Regions from separate parts of the Ruminococcus sp. Marseille-P328 genome, predicted to be linked through region 1. Evidence: predicted binding sites of a transcription regulator. Region 1 holds the regulator's gene; each other region holds the start of a gene.
What was found. Region 1 encodes HrcA, which represses chaperone genes, less so after heat shock. Its sites were predicted from a motif close to TGTTAGCACTCNNNNNNNNNGAGTGCTAACA; they were not measured.
Positions count from the first base shown of each region.

Region 1 (7,466 bases):
TTGCAGTAAATTCTGCAACCTTTGTAGGAACCAGGATTGCGGGTCCTGGCGGCGCAGTGGTGGCTACTCTTGGCTGTATTTTACCCTCCTGTATAATTGTAACCCTGCTGGCATATATTTACACGAAATACCGGAAAATGTCCCTTCTCCAGGGAACTCTTACATCCCTTCGCCCGGCGGTTGTGGCCATGATCGCCAAGGCAGGAGTTACCATTTTAGTATCATCTTTTTTTATAAATGGTGCAGTGGAACTGTTTCGGGAAAACATATGCATTCGAATGGTGGTGTTCTTTACTGCCGCACTGGTGCTTTTAAGAAAATTTAAAATGAATCCTATTCTGGTGATGGTTTTGTGCGGTGTGGCAAATATGGTGTTTTGCGCGGCTGCCGGAAGCTGACTGGAAAAGATATGCCAGCTGACTTTCGTATATGGTGCTGCCGCAGGTAGGCTGCACCTGTGTTTAGAAGAAAAAATAAGGGGGATAACAGATTGAACATATGTGTATATGGCGCTTCAAGTGCACTGCTTAAAAACATTTATTATGAAAAAACAGAAGAGCTTGGAAGAGCAATGGGAAAAAGAGGTCACGGTCTGGTGTTTGGCGGCGGGGCTACCGGAATGATGGGAGCAGCAGCCAGAGGCGTGGCAGCAGAAAATGGTTACATACTTGGAATTGCTCCCCGATTTTTTGACCAGCCTGGAGTTCTGTATGAGAAATGCACGGAATTTATTTTCACAGAGAATATGAGAGAGCGCAAAAAACTTCTGGAAGAAAAATCAGATGCTACGATCGTAGCACCTGGCGGAATTGGTACCTACGAGGAATTTTTTGAGATTTTTACCTTGAAAAGCCTGAAACGTATTGACCGCCCAATTGTGCTGTATAACATTGACGGATATTATGACAAGATGAAAGCATTGCTGGAGTACACAGCAGAAGAGAAATTCATGGATTTTTCCGTGCTGGATCTGGTAGTCTTTCTGGATGAGCCGACAGCAGTTCTTGACTATCTGGAAAATTATAAAAAATAGAGGCTGCTATTCAGCAGGGGCTGTTTTGCGAAACATATAACTGTGAAGGTGCTGAACAGTTACAAAACGGACATGTCGCCTATGGGCGGTATTCCTATATAGGAAAGAAGATGCCAGGGAAAATTTTCTCAAGGCATCTTTTTCATTTATGCGGCAGCAAACATAAGACTGCGTTGGCAGATACCTGATAGTATCCTTGCTGTCCAAAAAAAGTATTGCAGTAAGGAGAATTTAGCCAGAATGGTAAAGTATAGGGTAAAAACTATCAAAAAAGATGAAAAAAATTTGTAAAAAATATTGACAAAAGGAATACTGAGGTGTATCTTAAGAACATAGATGTTAGCACTCCTAAATAATGAGTGCTAACAAAAGGAATTCGAAGAAGCCAGACGGAAATCAGAATCAGGTTTGACCGTCTGCTTTTCAGGAAGGAGCAGATATTTCATGGATGAAGTATTAGATGAGCGCAAACGGAAAATACTGAAAGCAATCATCAAAACTTATATGGAAACAGGCGAGCCTGTAGGCTCCAGAACTATTTCCAAGTATCCGGATCTGAATGTCAGCTCTGCTACTATCCGAAATGAGATGTCCGACCTGACGGATATGGGCTACATCGTACAGCCCCACACCTCAGCCGGAAGAATTCCATCAGATAAAGGCTATCGCCTTTATGTAGATGAGCTTACCAGGGAGAAGGAAGCCGAGATCGCAGAAATCCGTGATCTGATGATTGAGAAATCAGATAAGATGGATAAGGTGCTCAGGCAGGTGGCGAAGGTTCTTGCCACGGATACCAATTATGCGGCTATGGTTGCGGTTCCCCAGTATAAGGGAAGCACCCTGAAGTTCATTCAGCTTTCACGAGTCAATGAGCGGCAGCTGATTGCCGTAGTTGTATGTGAGGGTAATGTCATTCGGAACCAGATCATTAATATTGATGAGGAGATGGATGATCAGACGATCCTGAAGTTGAATCTTCTTCTTAACACGAACCTGAACGGCGTACCCATCCAGGATATTAATCTGGGCATGATTGCCAGATTAAAAGAACAGGCGGGTAGCCACAGTGGTGTGGTTGCAGATGTGCTGGACGCAGTTGCAGCTACAATTCACGTGGACGAAGAAGATATGAAAGTATATACGTCGGGAGCGACCAACATATTTAAGTATCCAGAGCTTGCAGATACATCCAGAGCCAGTGAGCTGATTTCTACTTTCGAGGATAAGCAGGAACTTGCGGATATGGTCCGTGAGGAAATGGGAGACTCGGAGAACACAGGAGTTCAGATATACATCGGGGATGAAGTTCCGGTACGTACCATGAAAGACTGCAGTGTGGTCACAGCTACTTATGAGCTGGGAGATGGAATGCGTGGAACTATTGGAATCATCGGTCCCAAGCGAATGGATTACGAGAATGTAGTGGACAGCTTAAAGAAATTAAAAGTCCAGCTTGACGAAATGGTAAATAAGAAAACCTAGAAAGGCGGTTGAAAGCGTGTCAGAAGAAATGAATAAAGAAGCCGAAGTACAGGAAGAAGCAGTTGACATTCCGGTAACAGACGGAAGCGAAGAAGAGGCAGCAGATACAGCCCAGACAGCAGAAGAGGAGACTTCCGAGGAACCTGCACAGACAGAAGAAACTGAGCAGTCAGATCAGGGAACCGAATCTCAGAAGGAACCGGAAACCAAGACAAAAACTTCTTTCTTCGGTAAGAAGAAAAAAGAGAAAGATAAATTTGAACAGCAGGTCGAGGAGCTTACAGACAGACTGAAGCGCAGCATGGCTGAATTCGATAACTACCGTAAAAGAACGGAGAAGGAGAAATCCAGCATGTACATCATCGGCGCCAGGGACATCGTTGAAAAAATGCTTCCGATCGTGGATAACTTCGAAAGAGGTCTTGCACAGGCACCGGAGGATGATTCATTTGCAGAAGGCATGAAGATGATCTACAGGCAGATGATGACAGCTTTTGATGAGATGGGTGTGAAGCCAATCGAGGCTGTAGGTAAGGAATTTGATCCGAATCTGCATAATGCAGTGATGCATGTGGAGGACGAATCCGTTGGCGAGAACATCGTCGTAGAGGAATTCCAGAAGGGATATACTTACAAGGATTTCGTTGTAAGACACAGTATGGTAAAAGTTGCTAATTAACAGAAAGCAGCTTGGAGAATTAAACTTCATCGACATTTTCTAAAAACAAAGTATAAATGTTACTGTTCGTGTAATGGACAGCAACCATGAATTTTTAAACAGGAGGAAAATTATCATGGGAAAAATCATTGGTATTGATTTAGGTACAACAAACAGCTGTGTAGCTGTTATGGAAGGTGGACAGCCAACCGTTATCGCAAATACAGAAGGATCCAGAACAACACCATCTGTTGTAGCATTCACAAAGACAGGTGAGCGTCTGGTAGGTGAGCCTGCAAAACGCCAGGCAGTAACAAACGCAGAGAAAACAATCTCTTCCATCAAGAGAGAGATGGGTACAGATTACCGTGTAACAATTGATGATAAGAAATATTCCCCACAGGAAATTTCCGCTATGATTCTTCAGAAACTGAAAAAAGACGCTGAAGGATACCTTGGAGAGTCTGTTACAGAAGCAGTTATCACTGTTCCGGCATATTTCAATGATGCTCAGCGTCAGGCAACCAAGGATGCTGGTAAGATTGCAGGCCTTGATGTAAAACGTATTATCAACGAGCCTACAGCAGCAGCTCTTGCATATGGTCTTGACAATGAGAAAGAGCAGAAGATCATGGTTTATGATCTTGGTGGTGGTACATTCGATGTTTCCATTATTGAGATTGGTGATGGAGTTATCGAAGTTCTGGCAACAGCTGGTAACAACCGTCTTGGTGGTGATGACTTTGACCAGAGAATTACAGACTATATGCTTTCTGAGTTCAAGAGAACAGAGGGCGTTGACTTAAGCAACGATAAGATGGCTCTTCAGAGACTGAAAGAAGCTGCTGAGAAAGCTAAGAAAGAGCTTTCTTCCGCAACAACAACCAATATCAACCTGCCATTCATCACAGCAACAGCTGAAGGACCGAAGCATTTTGATATGAACCTTACAAGAGCTAAATTTGACGAACTTACACACGATCTTGTTGAGAAAACAGCAGAGCCGGTTCGCCGTGCACTTTCTGATGCAGGTCTTACTGCTTCTGATCTTGGACAGGTGCTTCTGGTTGGTGGATCTACACGTATCCCGGCTGTACAGGATAAAGTAAGACAGTTAACTGGCAAAGAGCCAAGCAAGGCCTTGAACCCAGATGAGTGTGTTGCACTTGGTGCTTCTATCCAGGGTGGTAAGCTTTCCGGTGAGGCTGGTGCAGGTGACATCCTTCTTCTTGATGTTACTCCACTTTCCCTGTCCATCGAGACAATGGGTGGTATTGCAACACGTCTGATCGAGAGAAATACAACAATCCCGACCAAGAAGAGCCAGATTTTCTCCACAGCAGCTGATAATCAGACCGCTGTAGATATCAATGTATTACAGGGTGAGCGTCAGTTCGCGAAAGACAACAAGTCCCTTGGACAGTTCCGTCTGGATGGAATCCCGCCAGCACGTCGTGGTGTTCCGCAGATCGAGGTTACATTCGATATTGATGCCAACGGTATCGTAAATGTATCTGCTAAGGATCTTGGAACAGGTAAAGAGCAGCACATTACAATCACAGCTGGTTCTAACATGTCCGAGTCTGATATTGACAAGGCTGTTAAAGAAGCTGCTGAGTTCGAAGCTCAGGATAAGAAACGTAAAGAGGCAATTGATACAAAGAACAATGCAGACTCCATGGTATTCCAGGTTGAGAATGCACTGAAAAAAGCAGGCGATAAACTGGATGCAAATGACAAAGCTTCCGTAGAGGCTGACTTAAATGCATTAAAAGATATCCTTGCTAAATATGCAAATACAGATGAGATCGGAGATGCTCAGGTCGCTGAGATCAAAGCTGCTCAGGAGAAGATGATGGAAAGTGCTCAGAAGCTTTTCGCAAAGATGTATGAAGCACAGAACCCACAGGGTGGTGCTGGTCAGGCAGGCCCTGGACCGGACATGGGAGGAGCTTCCCAGGGCGGTAACGAGGCTGGTTACGGCGATGATGTTGTAGATGCTGACTACAAAGAGGTTTAATTGAATAATAAGTTCCAATATTTCGGAACATGAAACTACAGCCCGGTCATGATTCATGACCGGGCAGTGGTGGTGAAAGACATATTACAGAAATGCGCCGCTGGCGTCTTCCATAAGATAACCAAATACAAAAAGTTAGGAAAAGAAAGAAATCATGGCTGATAAAAGAGATTACTATGAAGTCTTAGGCGTTGATAAGAGCGCCGATGACGCTACATTAAAAAAAGCATATCGTCAGCTTGCCAAGAAGTATCATCCCGACGTAAATCCGGGAGATAAGGAAGCTGAAGCGAAATTCAAAGAGGCAACAGAGGCTTACAGCGTCTTAAGTGACCCGGACAAGAGAAGACAGTATGATCAGTTTGGTCATGCCGCTTTTGAAAACGGCGGCGGTGGCGGAGCAGGCGGTTTCGGCGGCTTTGATTTCTCCGGCGCAGACATGGGTGATATCTTCGGAGATATTTTCGGAGATCTGTTTGGAGGCGGCGGAAGCCGCAGACGTGCCAATAATGGACCTATGAAGGGTGCAAACCTGCGTGCACGCGTGAATATCACCTTTGAGGATGCTGTATTTGGCTGTGAGAAAGAACTTGAGATTACTCTGAAAGATGAATGTACTTCCTGTCACGGTTCTGGAGCTAAGGCTGGTACCTCACCGGTTACCTGTCCGAAATGTAATGGTGAAGGACAGATCGTTTACACCCAGCAGTCCATGTTTGGCATGGTTCGTAACGTTCAGGTGTGTCCGGATTGTCATGGTACTGGCAAAATTATCAAAGATAAATGTCCGGATTGCCGTGGTACCGGCTACATTTCCAATCGCAAAAAAATTAAGGTATCTATTCCAGCTGGTATTGACAATGGTCAGAGTATCCGTATCCGTGATAAAGGTGAACCTGGCACAAATGGAGGTCCGAGAGGCGATCTGCTGGTAGAAGTAAATGTAGCACGCCATCCGATTTTCCAGAGACAGGATATGAATATTTACTCTACTGCACCGATTACTTATGCACAGGCAGCGCTTGGCGGCGAAGTCAAACTGAATACAGTAGATGGAGAAGTTCTCTATGAAGTGAAACCAGGAACTCAGACAGATACCAGAATCCGTCTGAAGGGAAAAGGTGTTCCGTCCCTTCGAAACAAGAATGTTCGCGGTGATCACTACGTAACTCTGGTTGTTCAGGTACCAACCAACCTGAATGAGGACGCGAAAGAAGCTCTCCGCAAATTTGACGAGGCATGCGGCAATCGTCCTGCAGGCAGTGCCGGCGATAGCACAGAAAAGTCCGAAAAGAAGAAAAAAAGCTTCATGGACAAATTAAAAGAGACCTTTGAAGAGTAAAAAATCAGTTTTTCCATAAAAGAATAAAGAAAAGGGGAGATATCCTCTTTTCTTTTTTTGTTACTTATTGTATATTAAAGGGTAGCCGCAACGTTACTGTCCGTGCTGCTGGTCAGGAAATGAGCAGTAACATCGCAAGAGTCCGGAAAGGAGTTTTGCCTTGAAAACAAAGAAAAGAGATTTGTTAAACCGATATATCCCCCTGTGGTCTATTGTACCTCTTGTGACCATCATGGCAGTGAATTGTCTGATTTACTGGGGAAGCAGTGCGCTTACAGCTGGCAGGTATCACTTTGATTTTACGATGGCATTTGACAGGGAAGTTCCTTTACTGCCTGTATTTGTGTGGTTTTATATTCTGGCATTTCCATTCTGGGCGGTGGGGTATTTGCTGGCGGCAAGGCGTGGTAAGGATATGTTTTACCGGTTTGTTGCCACAGATCTGACCATACATTTTATTTGCTTTATCTGCTTTATTTTAATACCGACCACCAATATAAGACCGGAGATCCCAGGAAATACCCTTTCGGAAAAGATTCTCGCTCTGGTATATTCCCTGGATGGCGGGAACAGTCCTTCTAATTTGTTTCCCTCTATCCACTGCTATGTGAGCTGGATGTGCTGGAAAGGTGTGGAAGGCTCAGAGAAGGTGCCGAAATGGTATCAGAGATTTTCTCTGGTATTTGCAATTCTGATCATTATCTCTACCCAGGTGCTGAAGCAGCATTACATTGTGGATGCAGCAGCGGCGTTGCTTCTGGTAGAGTTTTTCTGGAGATTTTATCAGAAAGGGCAGCGACATAAGTGGGTTGTGCATGTTTTTGCACATAAAAAGAAGTAACATGGACATAAAAAAACAGTAATTGGTCAGGTGAATTGAAAAATCAGAATAAAGTAACAGATAACAACCGTTTCGAAAGATGTTAAA
Region 1 is NZ_CAXUBQ010000009.1:54,437-61,902, reverse strand. Features, by position in the region: gene ACESTK_RS08235 (chromate transporter) at 1-398, shown strand, start outside; gene ACESTK_RS08230 (TIGR00730 family Rossman fold protein) at 491-1,033, shown strand; gene hrcA (heat-inducible transcriptional repressor HrcA) at 1,478-2,518, shown strand; gene grpE (nucleotide exchange factor GrpE) at 2,535-3,197, shown strand; gene dnaK (molecular chaperone DnaK) at 3,313-5,196, shown strand; gene dnaJ (molecular chaperone DnaJ) at 5,351-6,538, shown strand; gene ACESTK_RS08205 (phosphatase PAP2 family protein) at 6,699-7,379, shown strand.

Region 2 (7,466 bases), on a different contig from region 1:
TTCCTGTTCTCTTCGATGCAATCTTTCAGAGTCAGATATTTGCCATCAATGTTCTTGAAGAGGATATAATCATTCATCTTATCTGAGAACTTGCTGTCCTTAATGCAGCCATATTTGATAAATGGACTGATATCATCCCAGTATTTCTCGTAGGACTCACGGTCTGTTTTACACATTCCGGTAAGCTTGTCCGCTACTTTCTTTGTAATATACTCGGAAATCTTCTTCACGAAGCCATCGTTCTGCAGTGCGGATCTGGATACATTCAGTGGAAGATCCGGACAATCAATTACACCTTTCAGAAGAAGCAGAAATTCTGGAATTACTTCCTTGATGTTATCTGCGATAAATACCTGGTTATTGTACAGTTTGATCGTACCTTCAATGGAATCATATTCTGTATTGATCTTCGGGAAGTACAGAATACCTTTCAGGTTAAACGGATAGTCCATGTTCAAATGAATCCAGAACAAAGGCTCCTTATAATCCATAAAGACTTTACGGTAAAACTCTTTATATTCCTCATCTGTACAACTGTTTGGATGTTTCATCCACAATGGCTCCGGATCACTTAAAGATACCGGACGTTTATTGATTTTTACTTTATCTTTTGCAGGAGATACTTCTACGACTTCTTTCTCACCTTTGTCATTCTCTTTCTCCTCAGTCTTAGCATCCTCGTGGATACGCTCTACAATTACATCATCATCACGAAGCTCAGCCTCATCAATGGTCTCATACTCCTGCGGTGCATTTTCCTTAGACAGATAGATATTTACCGGCATGAAAGAACAATATTTCTCAATAATCTCTCTCATACGATATTCGTTGGAAAACTCTGTACTCTCATCATTTAAAAACAGAGTAATTTCAGTACCAACTGTAGTCTTATTGCCTTCCTGCATATCATACTCTGTACCACCATCACAGGTCCAATGTACTGGAGCAGCGCCCTCTTTATAAGAAAGAGTATCAATATGAACTTCATCTGCTACCATAAATGCTGAATAAAAGCCAAGTCCAAAATGACCGATGATCTGATCATCCGTGGTCTTATCTTTATATTTGGAAAGAAACTCAGTAGCTCCTGAAAAAGCAATCTGTGTAATATACTCTTCCACTTCATCGGCCGTCATACCAAGACCTGTATCAATAAACTTCAAAGTCTTCTCTTCCGGATTCACAATAACTTGTACTTCAGCTTTGTAATCATCCGGAAGTGTGTATTCACCCATAACATCAAGTTTCTTAAGCTTCGTAATTGCATCACAACCATTGGAGATTAACTCTCTTGCAAAAATGTCGTGATCAGAATATAACCATTTCTTTATAATTGGAAAAATATTTTCACTGTTAATTGATAAACTACCATGCTTCTCAGCCATGCAGCTCACTCTCCTTTGTCTTCTTAATTATACAAACTATAGTAATACCAAACTGACTAAAAGTCAAGGAAAATTTAGCACTCATTTTAATTGAGTGCTAGTAATATTACTGTTCACTGGTAACATTCCGCGAGGTGTTTTTTGTGAACAAAGTTCACAGAAAACCCGAGAATCTCAGCGCGAAATCATGCGAATGCATGATTTCTGTGCATCGCGAAGCGTGTTACTGGTCACGGAGTGAACAGTAACCTAGTAATTATTATTAAAAGAAGGGAGACCATTTCTGGTCTCCCTCATTCGTTCTGCTCTCATTCACAATTACTGTTTATTTGAGAATCCACTATTATTTTTTCTTATTGCGGTAAACAAGAATTCCTGCAATTAAGACAATCGCAACAATCAGAATAATTACAAATGGGAGGATTGGAGTATTATCCCCGGTCTTTACTGCATTCTTCTGATTTGCATCTGTTTTGTCTGCAGCCGGTGTCAGAGTCTGATTCGGTGCAGCATTTACAGTGAAATTAACCTGCTTGGTATCCTGTGTTCCAGTGTTTACCCAGTTGCTTCCATCAAACTGCTGCTGATTATATGTGACAGTCAAAGTATAATTTCCATTCTTGCCCATGCGGAAAGTTGCAGAATATGGTGCGCCGTCCCAGCTTCTTGCCTCAAGAACCTCCCAGTTCAGCGGCTGATATCTTACATCTCCCTTAATCGGATTTTCAATATCCATACCTGCGCCAACTGCAGTGAAAGTAATCTTGGTCTCTGTAGTATAGTTTCCATCGGAGCTGATTCCTGTGATACTGTTATTCCCTGCATCAGATACAATCGGTCCACGGCTTACAGTGACATTAACAGATACTACAAGGCTCAGGTTATCCGGATTTGTAACACCGTCTGGAAGAGCAGCAGTACCTTTCACAGAGAACTTCTGTGCTTCTGTACTGTTCTGATTATATGCACTGCCCTTTACATCCCATTTTACAGAGGCATTCATATCGCCCTTGTTTGTAGTAATCTTAACAGTAGATGGAAGCTGCAGTCCAGCTGCTGACTTCTCAACCCCGTTTGCCAGACTGATATCAGATACTTTGCCTACAGCTGTAAGCTTGGCAGCAGCTTCTGTTACTGTAAAGCTTACTGGAATATTCAGGTAATCTGTCTGATCTGTCTTAATGGAAACAGTCTGTGTATAGGTTCCTGCTGCCAATCCAACTGCCGGTGCAACAGTAAAGGATACAGACTGGTTTGCATTTGCCTCTAATTCTGAAGCAGACGGAGCACTTACTGTAAATTCGTTTCCGCTTACACTTACAGCAATACCGGTTAATTTCACATTTCCAGTATTGGATACATTGATTGTAACTGCAGCCGGTGCTTCTTTGTAACCAGCTTCTTTACTGTCGAATTTCACTTCGGAAATGTCGGTAGTAAATGAAGGAGCTGGAGTAATCTCCGGAGTCACTTCCGGGGTGACTTCTGGTGTTACTTCCGGAGTTACCTCTGGGGTGACTTCTGGTGTCACTTCTGGAGTTACCTCTGGGGTGACTTCTGGAGTTACCTCTGGGGTGACTTCTGGTGTCACTTCTGGAGTTACCTCTGGGGTGACTTCTGGTGTCACTTCTGGAGTTACCTCTGGTGTCACTTCCGGGGTGGTTTCCGGTGTAGCTGGTTTCTCTGCTGGCTGCTGATCTGTATTCGTATCATCCTGCTTCTGCTCAGCTACTGTAAGCTTTGCAATAAAGGAAACCTTTACACCTTCCTCTGTTTCATAAGTGATCGTATCACTGTATTCTCCAACAGCTGTACCTTCTCTTGGCATAACCCATGCATCAACTGATTCTCCAGCCTCAAGAGAACCCAGATCCTTCACCATAAAATGTTCCGGACTGATTTCTTTGAAATTAAGAGTGCTGTTGCCAGTATTCTTAACAGTTACATTCTTAGTCATGGAAGAGTTTGCATTTTCCTGTGTGAAGCCTGCATTTACGGTTCCAAAATCAAGTACTGCAGTACCATCTTCTGCAGTATTTTCTGTAACAATTTCTGCTGTATACACAGGTTCCTGCTTGGCAGGGGATTCAGCTGATGCTCCCTGATTTGCAGCCTCAGCCTGTCCATTCTCAGGAACTTCCAGATAGCCTTCTGTTCCAATGTTAATCACACTGTCATCTGTAGTGATCTCAGACTGGGAATTGTCAGCAGAATTCTCTGTGTCCTGTCCATCTGCCGGCTGCATAACATCAGCGGAAGAATCAGTTGGTTCATCAGCACCAATGTCAATTACTTCCTCGGTTTGTGTATCTTCTGCTACATCCTGAGCCGGCTGTGTGTTCTCATCTGTCTGGGAACCTTCCGCAGGTGTATCCTCTGCTGCAATTTCCTGAACAGGGGCTTCCTCTGCCGGTGCAGCCTCCTGCCCTTCCTCTGGAAGCTCGGTTGCCTCTTCCGGAGCCTCTTCCGGTGTAGCCACAATTTCAACTGTATTTACTTTCAGTTCTCCGGTTATGCCCATTTCGGTCTTTCCGGTAATTTTCAGCTCGATCTTATTTCCAAGATCTTCATCAACAAGCTTATAGGTCTTCTCAGTGCCTACTTCAGTGAGCTGATCTCCAACTTTTCTTGACCAGCTGAACGTTACATAATCGTCTGTAAGTCCTTCCGGTGTAACCTTTTCATAATCGGCGCTAAGCTCAGAGCCTACAGCTGCAGTTCCCTTAATCTTAAGCTGACCTCCAAGTTCTCCCTCTGGTGCTGCTGCCGCAAATACCAGAGACGGAAGCAATGAAAGCATCATAAGAAAAGTCATGACCATTGCTATAATTTTCCTAGGTCTCATATGCCATCCTCCTTTACATTCCCCTTTTAGGCTGACCTGTAACATTATTGTAACATATTTTAAACATTTTCACAAGCACTTTTATTTTATTGTAATTCTTACAGTGCATGTGACAGTGCTACTGTTCGCTCCGCGCACCGCAACCACTTCGCGCTGCACAGGAATCATGCATCCGCATGATTCCGCGCCCAGATTCTCGGGTTTTCTGTGAAATTTGTTTACAAAAAACACCTCGCGGAACATTGCCAGTGAACCATAACGCGATAGTTGCTGGTCACTTCTTTCTCCGGAAAACATCTTATGGGATGTATCTTCTCTTCTGAACAGTAACACATTATGTTCTCTTGTTTAGTGTCATTATAGCAACCTGATTTTATACTTATGTAATATGAATTTATCCGATAACTGTTCGGAATTCCAACCGGACATACTGCCTTTTCGCCAGTTTCATCACCTTATGTGAAAGTCAGTTACTCTGCAGCTGCAAACCTCTGCTTCAAAAGATCATCCCTCCACAATCAGATATTTTCCATCTGGAAGGGCAAATACTTCACTTGCTTCTTCTAATTCTTCATTACTCATGCCATCCACATCTGCACCCATTCCAGACAGATATTTTCGCACTTCGTCAATAGAATCTGCAACTACAGCCATGCAATCCTCCAGGAATTCCTCTGCTTCTTCGTAAGTTTCTGCAACCGGTTCATCAAAAAGCTGCTCCTGTTTTTCCAAAAATGTCTGAATACACTCCTCTGTATACATTTTTCCGACCTCCTGTTTTATAATAAAAGTTATAACTGTTTAGAGCATGCTGAATAATTATCAAAATTTTACTCTTCGCATTTTTCCTCATATAAATCAAGAATATCCTCTGGAGAATCCACAAGATAGTCCGCTCCATTTTTCAGCAGTTCTTCTTTTTCCCTGTATCCCCACAGAACACCTACCGTGTACATCCCGGCTGCTTTTCCAGTTTGCATGTCTGTTCCGGAGTCTCCCAGATACATACACTCTTCTGGCTTAATTCCAAACTGCTCCGCGATTTTAAGCGGACCATCCGGTGCTGGTTTCTTTCTTACAGAATCACTCTGTCCCATAACTGCATCAAAAATCTGAGACCCAAACATTCTTTCTACCACTTTCACGGCTGCTTCATGTGGTTTATTTGAGCACACCCCCAGCTTCACGCCTCTTTTTTTCAACTCTTTTAAGGTTTCCGGCATTCCCGGATAATGCTGTATTTTGTAAAATGGGTCTTTATCAAATTCTTTTCTATATAACGCTCTTGCTTCCTCATAGTGCAGCAATTCCGGATCTCCTGCATCGACCAGAAGTCTTTTCACCAGCATGTCAGCACCGTTTCCGCAATAATATCTGTAATTTTCTATAGGCATTGGTTTCAAACCGTATTTTCTTACAACTTCATTTCCTACAACAGCCATGGAATCCAATGTGTAGGCTAAAGTTCCGTCCAGATCAAAAATACATGCTTTTATCATTTTCTCATTCCCCTTATATTGATTTTCATTTTCTTAAGTTCATAAACCAGTCTTCCTACAGGAAGCCCAACCACATTATTGTAGTCTCCGCAGATTCCTTTTACGTAAATTCCAAATTTCCCCTGGATTCCATAGCTTCCTGCTTTATCCATAGGCTCCCCTGTTTTTATATATTCCAGAAGCTCTTCTCTTGAAACAGGATAAAATTCAACATCGGTCCTTTCACTGAAAGTATAAGGCTTCCAGATACCCTGTTCTTTTACAAGAAGGGTTACACCGGTATAGACCTGATGGGATTTCCCCTGAAGTTTTAACAATGTATCTAATGCATCTTCTTCATCTGACGGCTTTCCAAGAATCTTTCCTTCAAATGCAACTACGGTATCCGCACCAATGATCAGACAAGGTTCACTTTCATTTTCAAGTCTGTCTGCAACCGATATTGCTTTATCCTGCGAAAGCTTTTCCACCGTTTCCGCTGGATCTGTCAGGTTGGTTTTCTCTTCCCCATTGCTTACAACCACAGAAAAATCCACACCGGTTCTTGCAAGCAGTTCCTTTCTTCGTGGGGACCCCGAAGCCAAAACAATTTTCTCCATAATCTCTCCTTTTCTGTCTTAACAGTATAACCCTCCATTTATATGGGTGCAACGATTTTTTTCTTTTCTTTTTGCGTAAAAAGTATTACAATATAGACAACTCCATTAAGCTTTGTTTAGACAGATGGAAAATACCGAAAGGAGCAGACAATATGGCTAAGATTAACAAATATTGGGGAATGGTTGCACTCGGAGCAGCAACAGCAGCAGTAGCCGGTGCCGTAGCAGCAGCTTTTGCCAAAAGACATGCTTTGGAAGAGGCAGCTGACCTTGAAGATGATTTTGAAGATGAGCAGGAAGATGACGAGCAGCCTGAAGCAAAGGATGTCCACGAAGATTTCGTAACCTGGGAAGCTACTTCCGAAGATGAAAAAGATGATGAAACCGAAGGCTCTGAGGAGCCTGATTCACAAGAAAGTTCAGAGGATACAGAAGAGGATTCTGCTGAAAATGCAGAAGAGCAGGATAATACTATAGCCGATGCTCTTGAAAAAGCAGCGAAAGATGAAGATAAATTCGAGGAAGAACTTGCTGAAGCTGAGAAAGAGCAGGACGAAGAAGAAGCTTCTATCCACATTGATTAATTGCAGGTAAATTCATAATTATTCCACATTTTACAAATAGTGACAATCAGGCTTGCCACTTTCGTTGACAGTATTTAGATTTCACTTTGCAAGAAGAAGTTCCAACAGAATTTTCTATTGCAAAAACCCCCACGGCAATTTGAATATAATTTTCCGTGGGGGTTTCTTTTACGCTTTTGGAAGTTTAAATGAACTCTTAAGAGAAACAATACGGTTAAATACCGGTGCCCCTTCTTTGGAATCATGAATGTCTGCACAATAAAAGCCATTTCTTACAAACTGGTAACTATCCAGTCCTTTGGCTTTCAGAAGCTCTGGTTCAACATAAGCAGACATCTCTATAAGAGAATTCGGGTTCAGATTCAGTTCTCCTGTCTCTTTATCATAAACACCCTTTTCCTCATCTACGATATTCTCATAAAGACGTACCGGAACCTTACCTGCATTTGACGCTTCAACCCAGTGAATGGTTCCTTTTACTTTACGTCCGTCAGGTGCATTTCCGCCCTTTGTTTCTGGATCATAAGTACAATGTACAGCAGTAACTGTTCCAT
Region 2 is NZ_CAXUBQ010000016.1:4,079-11,544, forward strand. Features, by position in the region: gene htpG (molecular chaperone HtpG) at 1-1,385, opposite strand, end outside; gene ACESTK_RS12145 (hypothetical protein) at 1,729-4,230, opposite strand; gene ACESTK_RS12150 (glyoxalase) at 4,735-4,992, opposite strand; gene ACESTK_RS12155 (HAD family hydrolase) at 5,061-5,729, opposite strand; gene ACESTK_RS12160 (nucleoside triphosphate pyrophosphatase) at 5,726-6,328, opposite strand; gene ACESTK_RS12165 (hypothetical protein) at 6,481-6,912, shown strand; gene ACESTK_RS12170 (glutamine--tRNA ligase/YqeY domain fusion protein) at 7,081-7,466, opposite strand, start outside.
Region 2: the regulator HrcA is predicted to act here: its motif matches at 1,458-1,488, upstream of htpG (molecular chaperone HtpG).

Region 3 (7,466 bases), on a different contig from region 1:
TGTTTGGTTAGGTTGTGGAAGAAATCAAGAATGTGTTAAATTGCATAAATTAATTATACAAAAATTGTGAAAATTCTATGAAGAAATGATGCCAAAAATTATTTGAATCGTATTATATATAGAATGTAAAAGAAAATATAATTCCTGGTTCCATGTAAATGTTTGCGGTTAACTCCATTGTGGCATGGATCGATCAGGCAGGAGGAACAGAAAATTCATAAAAAGCAGAAGGATACTCAACATTACCTGGTTTGTGCGGACTACTGGAAAGTTATTTCAGTAGTCTGTTTTGTTAATTGTAAAAGTGGTTGTTATTATGACAAATTGCAAAGAGCTCCGCCAACTGGAGAAGTTTTACAGGATTACAAATTAGGGGGGCAATAATGCCAAATAAAATGGATAAAGAACTAAAGAGAAAGTTTGGAGCGTATTTAAAAGTTTCAATATTGAACGCGAAAAAAGAATACCTGATAGAGCTGAATAAAATAATCAAAACAGAGACATCTTTGGATGAAGTTGATTCTATTGAGGATAAGGCAGCAGAACGCATGTTAGAGAATGTCTGTATTGATTATAAAATCAAAGATGGTGAAGAATTTCATGCGAGAGACGTATTAAATAGTATTGATGATCCCACGCTTTATTCTGCTATTTCTGCTTTAAATACCCTTCAGATTGAAATATTAGTATTGCGATGTATTGGAAAGAAAACTTTTCGTGAAATTGGGAAACTGGTAGGAAGAAGTGAGTTACAAGCTAAAAACATATATTTCAATACACTTACAAAACTAAGAAAAATCATAGGAGAAAAATAGATATGGGATTTAGGGAACTTCTTAATAGAGCAAAAACGATGGATGATACCGCGATGGTTCAGATAATAGAATTATATAATCCGCTATTATATAAATACGCAAACGTAAATAGTCAATTTGATCAAGATTTATATGAGGAGTTTGTATACCGTTTGATTATATGTGTTGTGAAGTTCCCATATTAAACCAATAAATATAATAATGCAATATATTGTATTATACAGTTGACAAAATAGCTATATATAGATATTATGAACATGTAATCATTTTTGTTTCTGGATTCAGAAACAGATATTTTGTTCAGGCTTATGGCCTGGAGAAAAAATTTAACCAATCATATGTACAAATAAAAGCATAGAAAGACATTGATTTATTTGAAAAATGAATGTCTGTTCTGTGCTTTTTTTGTGCGCAAAAAGGAGGTGGCTTCGTTGAAGAATTTTCAGAAAGGAGGAGAACGAATGAAATTTAAGCCCACGGTAGTATTATATGGATCCGTGATGCAGCCATTGAAGGAAGGACAGAAAGCTCACTATTGTCAGAATGGATTATGGCGTTCAACAGGAAAAATTAGGCGAGTATTGGAGCAGAATGATGAGTATGTAAAGTTTGAGACAGATACAGTTTGCTACTGTATTAATTTCTATGAGGAGGGCACTGGTGTTGTAGCACTGGCTGCATAAGGACGAACCTACGGATATTTTTTTTAATATCCGTAGGTTAATGGAGCTGAATAAATGTACATTCTTCAGGATGAATTGAAATTAAATGAGTGGCAATTTAGTCAGCGGAAATACCTGCCCTATGAAATGAAAGTGAAGCTTGCGGAAACACGGATTCAAGAATGGTATGAAAACTGGTATGGAGATGTGTACCTTAGTTACTCTGGGGGCCTGGATAGTACGGCACTGCTGTATATGATACGAATGGTATTAGGAGATGAGATACCGGCTGTATTTTCTAACACAGGACTGGAATTTCCAGAAATTGTACGGCACGCACGTAGGGCAAGCGGTAACTTTGTGGAGATTTATCCCAGGTGGAAGTCTGGAAAACGAGCTTATTTTTCGGAAGTTGTGGATAAATATGGTTTCCCGATTGCTTCAAAGGAAACGGCAAGCAAAGTCAGTAAACTTCGTCATGGTAACCTAAGTGATCGCTATCGTAATTACCTTTTATATGGGGATGAACGTGGGAAATTTGGTATGTTGCCTAAAAAATGGCGTTTCCTTGTTTGCATGCAGTGCGATATAAGTCCAAAGTGTTGTGATATCCTTAAGAAGGAACCTTTTACCAGATATGTAAAAGAGACTGGAAGAAAGCCGTACATTGGAATTACACAGGATGAAAGTTTTCGAAGAGAACATCAGTATTCGAAAACAGGATGCAATGTATATAGTGGAGCTCTTATAAAAAGTCAGCCTTTGGGTTCTTGGACGAGGGCTGATGTACTACGATACATTGTTGAAAAAGATATTGAAATCAGTTCGGTATATGGGGATATCCTACAGGATGAATTTGGACAGTACTATACGACTGGTGAACAAAGAACCGGATGTATGTTCTGCGGATTTGGCGCACACTTAGAGGCTGAACCAAACCGTTTTCAAAGAATGCTTGTAACGCATCCTAAACATTATAAGATCTGTATGAATTTGACTAATAATGGAGTTCGGTATGAAGAAGCGTTGAATGCGTGCGGAATACCAACAAAAACATGGGAGCAGGCAGGACAATTAAGCCTTGATTTAAAAAATGCTGCTTAGAATGAAATCGAGGGGCTGTCCTGAAAACGTAGTTCAGCGATAACCTATAAACAAGTATTCTAAATAAGCTCGCCTTTTGGCGGGCTTATTTCCTTCTCTTAATTATACAGTTAAAGAGATTCATTTCGGCTGAATCATTACATTTACCCCTAACTTTTCTAATGTACGAATATTCCTATTGATTATCTTTTCTTGATTGATAACGGAGTAGTAGTCCGCTCCAAGGTCATGATAAGGAACTTTCTCTTTTAGTATATGATAGATCGCGATTAACATGGTATGGGCTACTGCAATTAAAGCCCTTTTCCCACCTCTGCGCGCGGCAATTCTTTGATAACGGGAGTAGAGATAACTTTGCTTGTTGTTGTTTCAATTCTTTGGAATATTTTTTATTCCCTTTCAATGTGAATGCATTTGCTCCCATAGATTCATAGTTTCGAATCCATTGTTGGACAGATGCGAGACTTACATCAAACATATCGGCAATTCGCCGTTGACTTTCTTTTCCATCCAGATATAGATTTACAGCATATATCTTATCCGCAACAGATACTTTTCTTTTAGACATAAAATATGCTCCCTCCTAAGTGACAAGTTTTTATTATTTCACTTGTCTACCTAGAAGGGAGCATATCAAATAGACAGTTCTAAGAGAGGGAGGGTGTGACTCATGTCGAGTCACACCCTCCCCAAATTTTTATCATAAAAAGAAAAAAAGATGGCTAACGACAACCATCTTTCTCTCCGTTACATGTTATAATGTAACTATGCTGAGTCTCGGAGTCATCCAGAACACCAAGCCAGCGCCGTCTGTGAGAGTTCCACAGTTTAAGCCATTTGTAAAACAGGTTTTGTGAAATGCCGAAGCGCTCACAGAGCTGTTCTATGGAGCCAAGGGAGGCAAAGTACTTCCCCAGAAGACACAGAACAAAGAGCAGGCTGAAACTGGAGTAAAGAGATTAGGTGAAAATGGAGAACGAACAGATAGTAATAGAATTAAAAGAACTTTTGTATATGGAATTCAGGCGATATTTATATCGAAGGAAAGCAAATGTAACCGCCCAGAGTATCTTGCTGGCGATCGGGTATAACATAAACAAGCTTCATTATAAGATTCAGGCAGGAAGGACAGGGCGGCATTTATTTCCACTCAAACAAACCGCCTGATTTTGACAGGTCAAAAGTAAATCCTGAAAACGAACCTTTTTCCAGAAAAGGTTTATTAAAGTTCGCCTTCTTGTAGAAACAGAATGAAAGGAGAGAATATTTCGCCTTAAAAACGGCAAAAAGATGCTGCCGCACCTATGATTTCCTAATCATTGATGCGACAGCCCCGACTATAAGGAGATTTCCTTAACCTTCAATGGCAATATAACCATCTTTTTCTATTTTCTCAGGTGCTTTCTTTGGCACGGACAGTTTCAGAATACCATCTTCATATTTTGCATGAATGTCTTCTTCGCTTACTGCATCGCCTACATAAAAGCTTCGGCACATGCTGCCCGCATAGCGTTCACGCCTGATATAATTACCTTCTTTATCTTTTTCATCTTTATCCAGTCCCTTTGCAGCAGAAAGTACCAGATAACCATCTTTCAGCTGTACCTGAATCTCGTCTTTCTTAAATCCCGGAAGATCGACATCCAGTTCATAGCTACCGTCTGTTTCACGGATATCCGTTTTCATCATGTTCTGCGCATGTTTACCATAAAGCGGATTCTTCTTGCCCCAAAACTCATCGTTAAACGGGAAGTTCATCCAATCATCATCAAATAAGTTTTCTCCAAAAATACTAGGCATTAACATAAGTCATATCTCCTTTTCATGACAAACAAATCTATATTCAAGTCTTTCGACTGTTACTTACAATTATATTTAAAGGGTACTGCCCGAAATCTTCGGGCAACACCACGAGCTTTTTATCAATCAGATGTTATCATTATCATTCAATGGTTATATATTTCGGATCATTGGAAACTGGTTTTGCTTCTTTCTTCGGAACAAACAGTTTCAGGATACCATGTTTGTATTCACCTTTAATGTCTTCCTGAGTCACTTCTTCGCCTACATAAAAGCTTCGCTCGCAGGCTCCTGCGTAACGTTCACGTCTGATGTAGTGTCCCTTCTTATCTTCATCGTCTTCATCCAGACCTTTTGCTGCACTGACAGTTAAGTAACCATCTTTCAATGCAACTTTGACTTCATCTTTCTTGAAGCCAGGAACATCAACAATCAGTTCATAACCTTCCGGTTTTTCCTTAATATCTGTCTTCAGGAGATTCTGTGCTCTTCTTCCGTACAGCTTCTTTTCCGCTTTCTTCTCATCTTTGTCATCATAATAGAATGGTGTAAAGAAATCATCAAATAAGTTTTCTCCAAAAATACTAGGCATTAACATAAGTCATATCTCCTTTCAAAAGCTCCCTAGATCTTCACGATCCAGTCTGCTGTATTATCATTTCTAGTTCTTCGAACATCTGGAATACCTTTTCTTTTATCTCTCTTCCTTTGTTCTATCTGTAATATAACACGCATTATTAGCACTGTCAAGAGGTGAGTGCTAATTTTTTGTGAAGATTTTGTGAATGATTTTGTGAAACTTGTGAATGTGTTTTGTGAACGCTATAAGCCATGCAAAATGGTGAAAAAAGACGCCCTGCAAGTTTACTGTTAATGCATCAGCCTTTTAAAATTAGCCAACTACTTTTCCAAAAGTTTTTAAGGTGGAGCCGGAAGTGACTTGGATAGGAGCATATTTTTTATTTAGAGAAATAAATTGGATACCGGAATCAGATTGATGATATTTCTTTACATAAGCATCACCATCGAGGAAAAAGACACCGATTTCTCCTTCTTCAAGAGTTTCTTGTTTATGAATCCAGATGATCTGTCCATCCAGATAGAGAGGCTCCATACTGTCACCACATATGATGTTGTTCCGAAAGAAGAAATTGCTGAATTTGAAGAGCTTATGCGCAAAACCATAGCTGACATTGTATCAGAAGCCAGTAGCGTTGTCTTTTGGGTGTATGTGCAGAAATATGTGAAGCACAAAACCCTAAACGAAATGCTGCAAGAATTGCCAGACGTAGGTCAATTCATCCTAGCTATGGATACCTGGTTTGAAAAACTGATGGAGAAATAATCTAGGAAAATAGTTTAAAGTTTACATGTTATGATCATGTATGAAGTTGGAACAAAATAAAAGATTGTGCTATACTATTGTTCAAGAAAAAAACTCATTGACATATTTCAATCTATTTAGGAGGATAAACGATCATGTGTACAGCAGCAACTTATAAAACAAAAGATTTTTACTTTGGACGAACCCTCGATTATGAATTCTCTTATGGTGATCAGATAGTAATTACACCACGTAATTATGCGTTTAATTTTCGCCATGTTGGCGATATGAAAAATCATTATGCAATTATTGGAATGGCTCATGTTGCAGAGGATTATCCTTTGTATTATGATGCTATGAATGAAAAAGGAGTGGCAATGGCAGGACTGAATTTTGTCGGAAATGCTGTTTATGCCGCGATTAAGCCAGATGTGGAAAATATTGCACAGTTTGAATTTATTCCGTGGATTTTAAGTCAGTGTTCTTCTTTAGTTGAAGTTCGCGAGCTTCTTGAACGAATTAATATTGTTAATACTCCTTTCAGCGAGCAATTGCCATTAGCACAATTACACTGGATCATTTCTGATGAGAATGAGTCAATTACGGTAGAATCTATGTCAGATGGTTTGCATATTTATGATAATCCAGTAGGAGTGCTTACGAATAATCCGCCATTTCCACAGCAGATGTTTCAACTAAATAATTATATGCATTTATCTCCTAAACAGCCCAGAAATACTTTCTGCGAAAATTTGGCTCTTGATGCATATAGTAGAGGTATGGGAGGATTAGGTCTTCCGGGAGATCTCTCATCTTCCTCACGCTTTGTACGTGTAGCTTTTACAAAGGTAAATGCAATTTCAGGTGAATCAGAGGAAGAAAGCGTTAGCCAATTCTTCCACATTCTCGGATCTGTGGATCAGCAACGAGGATGTTGCGAAGTAGCGGATGGAAAATATGAAATCACATTGTATACGTCGTGTTGTAATGTTACAAAAGGTATTTATTATTACAATACTTATGAAAACCATCAGATCAGTGCAGTAGATATGCATGTAGAAAATCTGGATAGTGATAAAATGATTTGTTATCCAGTAATTCAAGGAGAACGAATCAACTATCAAAATAAATAATGTTTTGAAATCAGGGATGAGGTAGAAAGGAAAGTTCCATGACAAAAGATGAAGTAAAAAAACTCAGGATGAACAGTCCGGAATCACTACAGTTTTTAAATAATGCTACGAAATTTTATAATTTAATGATGATGTATCGTTGTGCTATTCGGGAGATACAAACTAAACTTGAGGTTTTGGATGATGAATTTTCAGCTGAGAACAATCGAAATCCTATTTCTTTTATAAAAACAAGAATTAAGAAGCCCAATAGTATTTACAATAAACTGCAGAAGATGGGATATGAATTTACAACAGAAAATATACAGACATATCTCAATGATGTAGCAGGCGTTCGAATAGTTTGTGCGTTTATTGACGATATTTATATGATATCAGATTTGATTACCCAACAGGATGATATTAAAGTTATTGAAATAAAAGATTATATAAAAAATCCAAAATCGAATGGTTATCGAAGCTATCATATGATTGTTGAAATACCAGTATTTTTTGCTAAGGGTAAAACACCTATGCGTGTAGAATTACAGATTCGAACCAATGGTATGGATTTCTGGGCAACATTGGAACATCAACTTCGCTATAAAAAAGGAATTGAAGAAATGCCTGGCTATGATGAGATAAGTGA
Region 3 is NZ_CAXUBQ010000010.1:118,199-125,664, forward strand. Features, by position in the region: gene ACESTK_RS09070 (sigma factor-like helix-turn-helix DNA-binding protein) at 384-815, shown strand; gene ACESTK_RS09075 (helix-turn-helix domain-containing protein) at 818-1,000, shown strand; gene ACESTK_RS09080 (hypothetical protein) at 1,277-1,498, shown strand; gene ACESTK_RS09085 (phosphoadenosine phosphosulfate reductase family protein) at 1,553-2,581, shown strand; gene ACESTK_RS09090 (helix-turn-helix domain-containing protein) at 2,808-3,149, opposite strand; gene ACESTK_RS09095 (Hsp20/alpha crystallin family protein) at 3,935-4,387, opposite strand; gene ACESTK_RS09100 (Hsp20/alpha crystallin family protein) at 4,524-4,979, opposite strand; gene ACESTK_RS09105 (S24 family peptidase) at 5,274-5,495, opposite strand; gene ACESTK_RS09110 (hypothetical protein) at 5,454-5,726, shown strand; gene bsh (choloylglycine hydrolase) at 5,861-6,838, shown strand; gene ACESTK_RS09120 (GTP pyrophosphokinase family protein) at 6,877-7,466, shown strand, end outside.
Region 3: the regulator HrcA is predicted to act here: its motif matches at 5,117-5,147, upstream of ACESTK_RS09100 (Hsp20/alpha crystallin family protein).